DNA from 3 places in the Solibacillus sp. FSL W8-0474 genome. Region 2 is predicted to be linked to each of the others. Evidence: riboswitches for the same ligand, from Rfam matches in the RefSeq annotation. Region 2 holds a riboswitch; each other region holds the start of a gene.
The links. Region 2 has a riboswitch for cobalamin ahead of NYE67_RS08175 (glutaredoxin family protein). Riboswitches for the same ligand answer to the same signal wherever they lie in the genome.

Region 1: it holds a riboswitch for cobalamin, as region 2 does, so the genes downstream of both, NYE67_RS06035 (hypothetical protein) here and NYE67_RS08175 (glutaredoxin family protein) in region 2, are expected to answer to the same signal.
Region 3: it holds a riboswitch for cobalamin, as region 2 does, so the genes downstream of both, NYE67_RS02840 (ABC transporter substrate-binding protein) here and NYE67_RS08175 (glutaredoxin family protein) in region 2, are expected to answer to the same signal.

The regions. Positions count from the first base shown of each region.
Region 1 is NZ_JBBOQJ010000001.1:1,243,133-1,247,423, forward strand. Features, by position in the region: gene NYE67_RS06015 (isopropylmalate synthase) at 1-10, opposite strand, end outside; gene NYE67_RS06020 (metal ABC transporter ATP-binding protein) at 121-867, shown strand; gene NYE67_RS06025 (metal ABC transporter permease) at 884-1,750, shown strand; gene NYE67_RS06030 (Fur family transcriptional regulator) at 1,747-2,157, shown strand; cobalamin riboswitch at 2,210-2,391, shown strand; gene NYE67_RS06035 (hypothetical protein) at 2,551-3,111, shown strand; gene NYE67_RS06040 (ABC transporter substrate-binding protein) at 3,098-4,051, shown strand.
Region 2 is NZ_JBBOQJ010000001.1:1,664,789-1,669,079, reverse strand. Features, by position in the region: gene NYE67_RS08185 (DUF2812 domain-containing protein) at 1-439, opposite strand, end outside; gene NYE67_RS08180 (PadR family transcriptional regulator) at 441-752, opposite strand; cobalamin riboswitch at 1,353-1,538, shown strand; gene NYE67_RS08175 (glutaredoxin family protein) at 1,684-1,908, shown strand; gene nrdI (class Ib ribonucleoside-diphosphate reductase assembly flavoprotein NrdI) at 1,905-2,267, shown strand; gene nrdE (class 1b ribonucleoside-diphosphate reductase subunit alpha) at 2,270-4,291, shown strand, end outside.
Region 3 is NZ_JBBOQJ010000001.1:547,796-552,086, forward strand. Features, by position in the region: gene argS (arginine--tRNA ligase) at 1-146, shown strand, start outside; gene NYE67_RS02835 (acyl-CoA dehydrogenase family protein) at 466-1,635, shown strand; cobalamin riboswitch at 1,737-1,928, shown strand; gene NYE67_RS02840 (ABC transporter substrate-binding protein) at 2,069-3,025, shown strand; gene NYE67_RS02845 (FecCD family ABC transporter permease) at 3,009-4,016, shown strand; gene NYE67_RS02850 (adenosylcobinamide amidohydrolase) at 4,016-4,291, shown strand, end outside.

The DNA.
Region 1 (4,291 bases), 420 kb from region 2:
ATTGTAACATTTGAATAGTCATCATCCTTTCAAGTTTATTTCCTTTACATGAACCAAAAAGTCTATTATACTAACATGATGTAAATCGTAATGATTTTGAATTAGAAAGAAGCGAACGATATGAAAAAAATACTAATTGAATTGAAGGATGTTTCATTTCAATATGAATACACACAAGCATTGAAAAATATTTCTTTACGTGTTCATGAGGGCGACTTTTTGGCGCTAATGGGGCAAAATGGCTCTGGAAAATCGACACTTTTAAAATTAATTTTAGGTTTATTGAAGCCAATGTCTGGAGAAATTAAATTATTTGGCGAACAAGCCAATCACTTTAAGCACCGTGAGTGGATTGGTTATGTGTCGCAAAAGTCCAATGCCTTTAATTCCGGCTTCCCTGCAACCGTTGAAGAAGTTGTAAAAAGCGGTTTGGTACAAAAGGTTGGTTTATTTAAACGCTATCCAAAAGATGCTGACATTTTAGTAAAGGGTGCTTTAAAGGATGTCGGTATGGAAAAATATCTAAAGCGTAATATTGGGCAGCTTTCCGGGGGCCAACAGCAGCGCGTATTTATCGCACGTGCTTTAGTGTCAGACCCTAAGCTCCTTATTTTAGATGAACCTACAGTAGGAATTGATCGCGAAAATGTGCAGGCATTCTATGATATGCTTGCACACTTGAATAAGCATCACAATATGACGATGATTTTAGTTACGCATGATGTTGATACGGTTTCGGATCGTGTCAGTCATGTAGCATGCCTAAATCAATCGATCCATTTCCACGGATATAAAAATGATTTTGATACAATTTCGGAAGAACAGATCGCTAGCTGGAACGGTCACTCTGTTCGAAAGATTCATTAAGGAGTAGACCGCCGTTATGATAGAAGCAATTTTAAACTATGAATTTTTACAAAATGCCTTTTTCTCGGGATTGATTATTGGCGTGATTGCACCGCTTCTTGGGGTGTTCATCGTTGTTCGTCGATTGTCGTTAATAGCAGATGCTTTATCGCATGTAACACTTGCCGGTATTGCCGGAAGTCTTTACTTAAGTCAGTCATTTGCAGGACTGGCATTGCTAAACCCTATTTATCTAGGAATTGTAGCATCTGTAAGTGGCTCGATATTGATTGAGCGTTTACGTCGACTGTATAAACATTATGAAGAACTAGCGATTCCGATTATTATGTCAGGTGGTATCGGAATTAGCGCGATATTTATTTCGTTGGCAAGCGGCTTTAATACGGATTTGATGAGCTATTTATTCGGCTCTGTTTCCGCTGTTTCGCGCCAGGATTTGTATGTAGTGATGGCGATTGCGGTCGTTGTCGTATTATTTTTAGTTCTGTTTTTTAAAGAGCTCTTTGTCTTATCGTTTGACGAAGAATATGCTAAAGCGAGTGGATTACCTGCAAAGTGGATTCATCTGCTGTTTATGGTTGTCGTCGCATTAGTCATTGCCGCAAGTATGCGTATCGTAGGGATTCTACTTGTCTCAAGCTTAATGACTTTACCGGTAGCTGCTGCGATGCGGTTGGCCCGTGGATTTAAAGAAGCCATTATTTTGGCCATTGTATTTGGAGAGCTGGCTGTAATTATTGGATTGATTTCTGCATTTTACTTAAACTTAGCACCTGGTGGAACAATTGTTGTCACATCGATCATTATTTTATTGTTAGTTATATTTATCAAAAAAATTGTACTAAAAGTATCGATTAAATCGAAAGGGGAAGAAGTACTGTGAATGCAACGCGCGCGTGGGAAATATTAAAGGACAACGGCTATAAAAAGACCGATAAACGAGAATTGATTTTGGATATGTTTGCAGCTACTGATAAATATTTGACTGCCCGTGATTTGCTGTCAGTATTGAAAAAGGATTTCCCAGGGATGAGCTTCGATACGATCTATCGCAACTTAGCGACTTTTGTCGAGCTTGATATTTTGGAAGAAACAGAATTAAATGGCGAGCGCAATTTCCGCATGCATTGTGAGTCAGACCACCATCACCATCATTTTATTTGCCGTGATTGCGGTAAAGTAAAAGAGCTATCCGTCTGTCCAATGGAAATGCTTGGCGAAAAGTTGCCAGGGTATGCTGTAGAAGCGCATAAATTTGAGATTTACGGCAAATGTCCTGAGTGTTTATAAAATGTAGTTTGCATAAAATTTTTTATATGCTAAAGTGATAAAGACAAATTGAATAGATTTGCAGGAAAAAGATGCATGATGCATAAATGGGAATTCGGTGTAAATCCGAAGCTATATCCGTAACTGTAAGCGTTGATGAAAATAAGTGTAATACCACTGCTAATATAGCGGGAAGGTACTTGTGAGTAAAGTGAAACGCAGAGCCAGGAGACCAATCTTTTTCTTATCGTAACATCCCTCTTCGGAATTAAAGAGAATGTACGGCAATCACTGATCGTATGAGCGTTTTGCACCCTTTTATTGATTTTTGAAGCCATCCATTTTCTTATGGGTGGCTTTTTTTCGTTCACTCAATAATTGCGAGGAGGTACTACTTGAAGTGAGGAGAATTTTATGAAAAAGGATATTCGTTATTCCTGCTATCCGTTTATGCGGGAAAAATCAAGCTGTGTTGACTATGAGATTCGGACGGATTCTTTAACAACGCGAATTGGCGCAGTATTTCCAACATTAGTCGATGATGTATTAGGTCAGATTGTGCTTGAAGATTTAAAAAAGATTCAGCCGCTAGCCTATCATGCCAATGGTTCGGTCCGTGGTAAATTAGCCATTACAACTGAAGATTTACAATGGTTAAGTGATCGATACGATTTTTATGTAAGTGAAGTCGGAGAAACAATTCAGCAATTTGTCCTGCCACAAGGAATCGAAAGTGCAGCAAGACTGCATATTTGCCGCAGTGAGGCGAAAAAGTCTTACAGAGCATTACATAAAGTAAGCGAAGAAAGAGAAGTGGATGAAATTCTGTTTGATTTTCTCGGGCTGCTTGCCAATGTATTTTTTGTCATGGCGGTCTATATGAATCAACAGCATCATCAAGAAGAGATTCCATTTATCTCAAAATCTTATCCAACAAAAAAGAAAAAAGGAGTTACAACAAATGAAATTGAATAACAAATGGGTCTTTGCTTTAGCAGCAACTTTATTACTAGCAGCATGTGGATCAGATGAGGAAAAAACAGATAAGGACGTTAATAATGAGGAGCAAGCTACAACCAAAAATGATAGCGCTCCTTATACAGTTGTTGATGACCGTGGTGTCGAGGTAACATTTGATGAAGTCCCAGAAACGATTATTTCACTACAGCCAAGCAATACAGAAATTTTGTTTGAACTAGGGGTAGGTGAACAAATTATCGGTGCAACGGAGTTTGATACATATCCGGAAGCAGCACAAAAAATTGAACGCGTTTCAACGTCTACCGTCATTAATGCAGAACGAATTTTGGAATTGGATCCGGATGTAGTTGTTGCATATACAATTGGGGAGGAAGCACAAATTGCTCAACTGGAAGATGCGGGTATGAAAGTATTTGTTATTGCTTCTGCCACGACATTCGATGATGTTTATTCAGATATTATTCAGTTGTCAGAAGTAATGGGTATCGAAGAAAAAGGTGAAGAAGTTGTAGCCGATATTAAAGCGCAAATTAAGACAGTACAAGAAAAAACAGCAACAATCGATACGAAGAAAAAAGTGTATTATGAAGTGTCGCCAGCTCCGGATCTTTGGACAACTGGCAACGGTACTTTTCAGCAAGAAATAATGGATTATGCAAACATCGAAAATATCTATGCTGATCAGACAAGCTGGATTAGTGTGACAGAAGAGGATATTATTACTCGTAATCCTGAAATTATTATTTCACCTGCAACTTATATGGAAAATGCGGTCGAAGAAATTTTAGGACGTACAAGCTGGGATAAAATACAAGCAGTCAAGGAGCAGGCAGTTTACTTAGTGGACGGAGATATCATGTCACGTCCTGGACCGCGTATTGGTGAAGCCGTTGAAATTATGGCACAATCAGTATATCCGGAACTGTTTAAATAGTTATAGAATAGAAGGGGCTGGGACATAAGTAGAAATTTGTTTGTATAAGGGAAATGTCCTTATTAAGAAACTGATACTTTATGAATTGATTGAAGTGAAGGGGCGACTCCTGGGGGAACAGCACGACGCCTGAGACTACAGGCTCAGGCCGTGCCCCCGGAAAGCGTCCCCGGAACGGAAATCAATTTTGGCAGAAGCAGAAAAATATCCATTTTTCCTTTAAAAAAATGGATATTTTTC
Region 2 (4,291 bases):
AATCGTAATCAAAATAAAATGTTGCAATATATGCGCCAATTACTGCAGCAGTAAATCCAATTACATAAAAAGACATTATATTACGACGTCTTCGTTCACGGTCAATGAGTGATAATTGATCTGAATAAATATCCTTTCCCTCATTTGAGATGAAAATATGTTTCATATAATAATGATTTTTTGCAATTAGCTCCCAGCCAGCTTCATGGAAAAGCTCCTTATAATCATCAAACTCTTCTTTATCTTTTAAACTTCTGAAATCAATTTTGTATCGCATTTTTACAGCATCTAAATCAACTTGAAATACATAATAGTTTTCACCGATTTCTTTTTTATCGTAATCTACAAGGCGCCAACCGCTTTGGGCGAGCTCGTTTAACCATTGTTCTTCAGCTTCAAATGAATTAAATCTTTTATTCAATGTTCGTGTAATTGCCATCTTATCCCTCACCACTTAATTTGTATGTAAATGATAATAGCTTTTCATAACGTCGTTGTTCATCGCTTAGCGCTTCTTTTCCTGCATCTGTAATGGCATAAATCTTTTTCTTTCGGTTGTCTAAATCCACACCAACGACTTCAATTAACTTTTGTTTTTCAATATTTTTTAACACACCATAAAGCGTTCCAGGTGCAATTTCATACTGCCCTTCGCTTACCTCTGAAATTGTTTTAATAATGCCATAGCCGTGCGTCGGTTCTTTTATTAATGCTAATAAAATTAAATACGTTGGTTCTGATAAAGGAATCATAGGCCCTCCATATATTGACTGTCGATATATCGATACACAAATTTTAAAATGTATATATATCGAGTGTCAAGATACAAAGTAGTATTTACTGGGAATTTTACTAATAATAGGGTTATTGCTATGAGTTAGATGTGGGGAGAGAGATGCGGAATGAGATAAATAGCGGAATGAATTTCCGTTATTTATAAAATTATATAAAAACTAGTCAAAATAAGGGAAGGAAGTTCCGATATTGACCTAAAAAACATAAAATTTCAGGGTTTTATTTGAAATAACGGTAAAACATTCCTTTATTTCAACCTAAAATGAGCTACATCCTTTGAATAACGGTAAAATCTTCCGTTATTTTAGGGTCCAAAAGTGATAAAAAATGTAGTACGTCAATTTAGCGCTGTCTTGCCGTAGCTCACCAATCATTAAAGTGAAATTTCACTAGAAAATCTCCCCCATATTATGATGATTCACTTCACGATCACCTTTTTACTTGGATTAGATGTTATTTGCTATCTTTCTCTCTAAAAAGTGCCATTAGCTGTTAAACGTTTATTTCTTTCCTTTACTTTTACTTTGGAACGGCTTATACTCAATTCACAACCATATATTGTGTTTTTTTATCACGGTACTACTAAATGTAGTTTAAAAGGGAAGTTTGGTGCAAATCCAACGCTGTCCCCGCAACTGTAAATGCTGACTGAAGACTAAAATTGCCACTGTGCCACGTGCATGGGAAGGTACGTCTGATGGATGACGCAAAGCCAGGAGACCTGCCGTGTTAAAACTACGTACATTTCTTCGGGGAATAGAAATGGAGGCGCAATTTTTCCATTTACGTTTCCATTTCAGGCTATCCTTTTTTCCCGGGATAGCCTTTTTTATATTTTCTTTAAAATGTACAGCACAATAAATATCAATATAGCGAGGGATTCTATTAATGAAACTTTATACGAAAACAATCTGTCCAAAATGCCTATGGGTAAAATCCGAACTTGATGCTGCGAACTTACAAGTCGAGGTTATTAATATTGACCAGGACGCAACGGCAAAGCAAAAAGTACTCGATGCAGGCTTTCTATCTGTCCCTTTATTCGAAATCAACGGAGAATTTATTGCAGAGCCAACTTCCATTATTAACCGAATTTCTGAAATAACTGCATGATCATTTATGCTTCACGAACTGGCAATGTACGATACATCGTGAAAAAACTCGACTTACCTGCGAAGGATATAGCCGATGTGGATAAAATCGATGCGCCGTATCTGCTATTTACATATACGGATGGATTAGGCTCTGTCCCCCCTATCGTCGATCAGTTCATGACTGCGAACTACAATCAATGCAAAGGAATTATCGTAAGCGGGAACCGTAATTTCGGTCATGCTTTTTTCGGCCGGGCAGGTGATTCATTAGCTGCAAGGTACGGCATTCCGTTAATCGAAAAACTAGAATTACGTGGGACCACATCCAATTACGAAACCATTAAAAATTACTATTATTCCATTTGGAAAGAGGTTTAATGATGAAACAATATTTAAAATTAAACAATGACATATTAAATCGTTACCGCGCTACCGGTGAACTGGATTTAGCAAAAGATAAAGAAGCAACACGCCGCTATTTCCTTGAAGACGTGAATGTCCGCTTACGCTACTTTATCGATATTGAGGAAAAAGTACGCTACTTAGTTGATGAAGGCTATTATGAAAAGGAATTTCTTGAAATGTACTCAATGGATTTTATTAAACGGATGTACAAAAAAGCATATTCGTACAAATTCCGCTTCCCCTCATTTATGAGTGCTTCGAAGTTTTACGATAGCTATGCGATGAAAAGCCGAGACGGGAAAGAAATTCTTGAAAAATATGAAGACCGAATCGTTATTATTGCGCTTTATTTAGCACAGGGTGATGAAGCATTGGCGGAAAAGGCCATTGAAGCAGTCATGACTGCCTATCAGCCGGCAACACCAACTGCTCTTAACAGCGGGAAAAAGGCGCGTGGTGAGCTTGTCTCATGCTTTAAGCTGACGATGGACGACACGATGAATTCGATTGCGGAGAACATCGGTTATTGCCTGGAGCTTTCCCGCTTGGGTGGTGGTGTCGGGGTAAACTTGACTGATCTGCGTCCGTTAGGTGATCCAATTAAAGGGATATTAAACCGTGCGAGCGGGGTTATGCCTGTTGCGAAATTGCTGGAAAACTCGTTTAGTTATTCAAATCAACTTGGACAACGAAATGGTTCCGGAGTCGTCTACTTAAATGTTTTCCACGGAGATATTGAGGCGTTCATCTCTTCAAAAAAACCAAATGCAGACGACAAAATCCGTCTTGCCACACTTTCAACAGGGATTATTCTCCCGGATATTTTCTTTGAACTGATGCGTCGGGATAAAGATATCGTCTTGTTCAGTTCTTATGACATTTATAAAGAATACGGAAAACGCATGTCGGAAATTTCGATTACGGAAATGTACTACGAGCTATTAGATAATCCGAACATCCGTAAACTGAAACGATTAAATGCACGTAAATTATATACGGAAATCAAAAAAGCGCAATTTGAATCGGGTTATCCGTTCGAGATATTTGATGATAATGTTAATAACGCTCATCCGTTAAAGGAAATCGGGCGGGTGAAGATGTCTAATCTTTGTACCGAAATTCTTCAGTACCAGCAAACAAGTGTCATTACTGACCAAAACCAGGTGAATGAATATGGCCTCGATGTCTCTTGTAACTTAGGCTCGATCGACATTCACGAAGCAACGAAAGTTCAGGACTTCGGACAGCTTGTCGATACAGCAATGCGTCTTTTGACGAATGTTTCAACTATGACGGATATCATCAACGTTCCTTCTGTATCTAAAGCGAACAAAGTAATGCACTCTGTCGGATTAGGTGTTATGAACTTGCATGGACACCTCGTACAAAGCGGAATCCGTTATGGTTCCAAAGAGTCCATCGAATTTATCGATGCGTTTATGGAAGCATTGAACTATTATTCGTTAAAAGCATCGATGGAAATTGCCAAGGAAAAGAACGAAACATTTTACCGATTTGAAGAAAGTGATTATGCGAGCGGTGTTTACTTTGAAAGCTATCTAAACAAAGAAGAAAAAGAACTTACACCTGAAGTGATTAAAGCACTTGGGGCTACACCGATTATTACTCAAAATATGTGGCAGCAGTTAAAGTCTGACGTATTGGAGCATGGTTTATTCCACTCATACAGATTGGCGATCGCTCCGACAGGCAGTATCTCCTACATTCGCAGCTGTACGGCTTCCATCTCCCCTGTTACGGAACGTGTGGAAGTACGTGACTATGCAGACAGCCGTACAATTTATCCGATGCCATTTTTAACAAATGACAATGAGGAACTTTATACCGAAGCCTATGATGTAAATCCGTATGAACTGATCGACCTTTACGCAGCCGCGCAAAAGCATGTTGATCAAGGAATTTCCATGACGCTTTACGTAACGGATCAGTGGAACACAGAACAATTAGCAAAAGCCTACATTTATGCGTGGACGCGT
Region 3 (4,291 bases), 1.1 Mb from region 2:
TCCACAGCTTCTACAATGCAGAAAAAGTATTAAATCAAGACAATAAAGAGCTAACTCAAGCTCGTTTAGCGTTAATTACAGCAGTAAAAACAACATTGGCAAATGCGTTGAAATTAATCGGCGTAAGTGCACCTGAGAAAATGTAATCCAAAATTTCACGACACTCTATTTTCTATTAACGGAAAATAGGGTGTTTTTTTTCGAAATGCGATGTTTCTACTTTTTAACTGAGCCTTTCTACCTTTTGTTGTAAAGGTTCTCCTTTTGGATCGTAACGTTCTACATTAGCGTGAATATTTTCTCCCGCCACCGTTCCACTTTAAATTGGAAATTACCCCCTTATTTATTAAGTGAATGAATCCCTACAAAGAAACTAGGGATATCTATTGACTTGTAAATTTCTGAAACGTACTATTAATTTGAAGAAATAACTACGTAAGACAACAGACGAGGGTGGTGCTTTTCATGAGCAAGGAATTATTTATTGAAACGGACGAGCAGCGACAATGGTTGGAAAAGCTCGAAACAATTTCAGAGAGTATAAAACAATTGGCTCAACAAACAGATGAGCAAGCGACATTTCCATTTGAAAATTTCCAAAAGCTACGCAAAATTGGCTATACAAAAATAACGTTGCCAAAGGAATACGGAGGAGATGGCTTCACCGTATATGATGCGCTTTTACTACATGAAACATTGGCAAGCTATTGCGGAAGTACGGGGTTGGCAGTTTCGTGGACAATTCAAAATGTAGGCGAGATTTTTGAAAACCGTTACTGGAATCCTCAAAAGCTTGATTGGTTTGGTGGAGAAATTGCAAATGGTGCGACAGTAAATCGTGCAGTAAGTGAGTTTGCGATGGGAAGTCCAGTGCGTGGTGGGCGTCCGGCGACTTCCGCAAAACGTGATGGCGAACATTATATAATTAACGGGCGTAAAAACTATACGAGCGGTGCACCGGATCTCGATTATTTTTTAGTATCTGCATGGATTGAAGATGAGGATCAGTTAGGGTTTTTCCTTGTTCCGAAAACAGCTGAAGGAGTATCGGTCGAAAACACGTGGGATGTGGCATCAATGCGCGGTACGGGAAGCGATGATTTAGTGCTCGTCAATGTACGCATTGATCAGACGAACTTAGTGGAAATCCCAAACTATACAACAGGCTTTAAGTTGAACGGCTGGTTACTGCTTATCCCGGCGACTTATTTAGGGATTGCACAGGCAGCACGTGATTATGCGGTTGATTTTGCGAATAGCCATTCACCAAATAGTATTCAAGGGACCATTGCACAATTGCCGAATGTTCAAACGCTCATCGGAGAAATGGATTTAGCATTAACAAAAGCTCGTTTTACTATTTATGGAGTAGCAAGACTGTATAATGACCCGACGAAGAAGGCGACCTTAGTTAACGAAATCAATATTGCTAAACATGTTGTGACAAATACAGCGATTGAAGTCGTTGATAAAGCGATGCGTTTAGTTGGCGCAAAGAGCCTTCAACGTTCCAACCCACTTCAACGCTATTACCGTGATGTACGTGCAGGCTTACACAATCCACCAATGGATGACATTACAATTAAGCGTTTAGCAGAGACAGCAATTGAAAAGAATTTAAAAACAAAAGAATGAACTGTTATTTAATACGCAGAAACTGAATTATAAACAAATTATCTGAAACTTTGGTAATTTTGCATACAATTAATGAAATATCCGCTATAATAATATTATTAATTAAATATTACTATAAAGGTTCTTACTATATCTAATTAAAGTAAGAAGTAAAAGGGAAATCGGTTCAAATCCGATGCGGTCCCGCCACTGTAATTGCTAGTTTTGAGCTATATGCCACTGAAATTTTCGGGAAGGCAGCTCATAAACGTTAATGCATAAGCCAGGAGACCTGCCTTTATAATGCCCGATTAATGCCTACGCGGATAGGATGTGGTAAATGAATTTTTTATTTGAATTTATTTGCTTTCATAAAGCTTCCTAGTTTGTAGGAGGCTTTTTATTTTTGTTTAAAATTACAGGTTAGAACAATTTTAGGAGGAATTAATTACATATGAAAACTTGGCAACGACTTTCTTCAACAGGAATTATCTCCATTATGCTCCTTGCAGGGTGTGGGGTTGAAGAAACAGCAGTAGAAAAAGATACAGCTCAACAATCGATAGAAACTGTTGAGGAACAAGCACAGTTCCCTATAACGGTAACGGATGCTTTAAACAAAGAAGTGACAGTGGAAAAAGCTCCTGAACGCATTATTTCCCTTATTCCATCCAATACAGAAATATTATTTGGCTTAGGCTTAAATGAACAAATTATTGGGGTATCTGACAATGATAATTACCCGGAAGAAGTTCAGACAAAAGAAAAAGTTGGTGGGATGGAATTTAACTTGGAACAATTGATTGCATTGCAGCCAGATCTAGTAGTAGCCCATGAATCAGGTCTTTATAGCTTTAACGAAGAAGGGATTGCGCAACTTGAATCAGTTGGCATTCCTGTATTTGTAGTGAAAAATACTACAACATTTGAAGAAACATATACGACTATTGAACAAATTGGGCAATTAACAGGGAAAACCGCTGAGGCAACAGAGATGATTGCATCCATTCAAAAAGGAATTCAAGATATTGAAGTTAAAGTGGCTGATTTAGAAGAAAAATCTGTGTTTATCGTAGTGGGCACAGAGCCGGACTTATATGCAGCAGGACAAGAAACATTTATCAATGAAATGCTAGAAGTGTTAAATGTAGAAAATGCAGTACAAGAGCTTGGATGGCCGATGTATAGCTCTGAGCAATTTGTTGAAAGTAATCCGGACGAAGTTATTGTAACGTATGAAAACGACTATGATAGCATCGTAAATAACTCTGCCTATACCGAAATGGATGCAATTAAAAATGGCAATGTTCATGTCGTAGATGGGGATACGACGAGTCGCCAAGGTCCACGTATTGTAGAAGGTATTGAATCACTAGGTGAGGCAATTTATCCAGATGTATTTAAAGAATAGAAAATATATATATGCTTATGTTATTTCAATTGCATTGCTTCTTTGCAGCATGTGGATCGGAGTATCATTTGGAACGGTTAATATCCCCATTTCGACATTATGGGATAAAATGACAGATCCGATAGCGTACAGTATACTGTGGAAAATTCGGATGCCACGCGTAATTTTAGCCGCAATCGTTGGTGCATCACTGGCGATTGCAGGGGCGGCTTTCCAGGGGCTATTAAAAAACCCATTGGCCGATCCTTATACGCTAGGGATTTCATCAGGAGCATCAGTCGGAGCCGTTATGACAATTTTCTTAGGCATCTCGATTCCGTTTCTTGGTGCATTTACATTACCTGTATTCAGCATGGCAGGTGCCGCATGTACAATGGTCATTGTATTATCTTTTGCTCGACTTGTGGATCGTTCTATGAAAATGGAAACGTTAATCTTAACAGGAATTATATTCAGCTCGTTTTTAGGTTCATGTATCTCATTAATGGTTGCTTTAACGGGGGAAGAGCTTAGAGCGATTATTGGTTGGCTGCTTGGCAGTGTATCGATGCGCGGCTGGTCATATGTAAATATGATTTTGCCATTCATGATTATCGGTACGAGTATGATATGGTTCAATCGCCGTGAGCTGAATGCAATGATATACGGAGAGGAACGTGCTCAATACTTAGGGGTAAATGTGAAGCGCAGTAAATATATGATTTTAGCAGGTGGCTCAATCTTAACAGGGTCGGCTGTAGCTGCATCCGGTACGATTGGTTTTGTCGGATTAGTTGTCCCGCACATGATTCGTCTATTAGTTGGAGCCGATCATCGACATTTACTGACATTATCCTTTTTAAATGGTGCAAGTCTACTCGTCATTTGCGATTTAGTATCACGGACCATCATCTCACCTGTAGAACTCCCAATTGGCGTAATTACTTCGTTTATTGGTGCACCGGTATTTGCCTATATTTTCTTTAAGCAACGTAGAAAGGTTGTTGCCTAGTGTTAAAAGTGAACGAATTGTCAGGTGGTTATGACGGAAAACAGATTGTGAAAAATATGACGTTTCACGTGGAAAAAGGTAAAATCCTCGGGATTCTTGGTCCAAACGGTAGTGGAAAATCGACATTATTAAAAATGATCAGTGGCGTTTTAAAACCTACTCAGGGGGAAATCCTGATTGATGATCGCCCGATTAATAGCTACGATATTAAACAGTTGGCAAAAAAGATGGCTGTTCTTCCTCAATTAAACGCGAGTGTATTTACGAACAGTGTA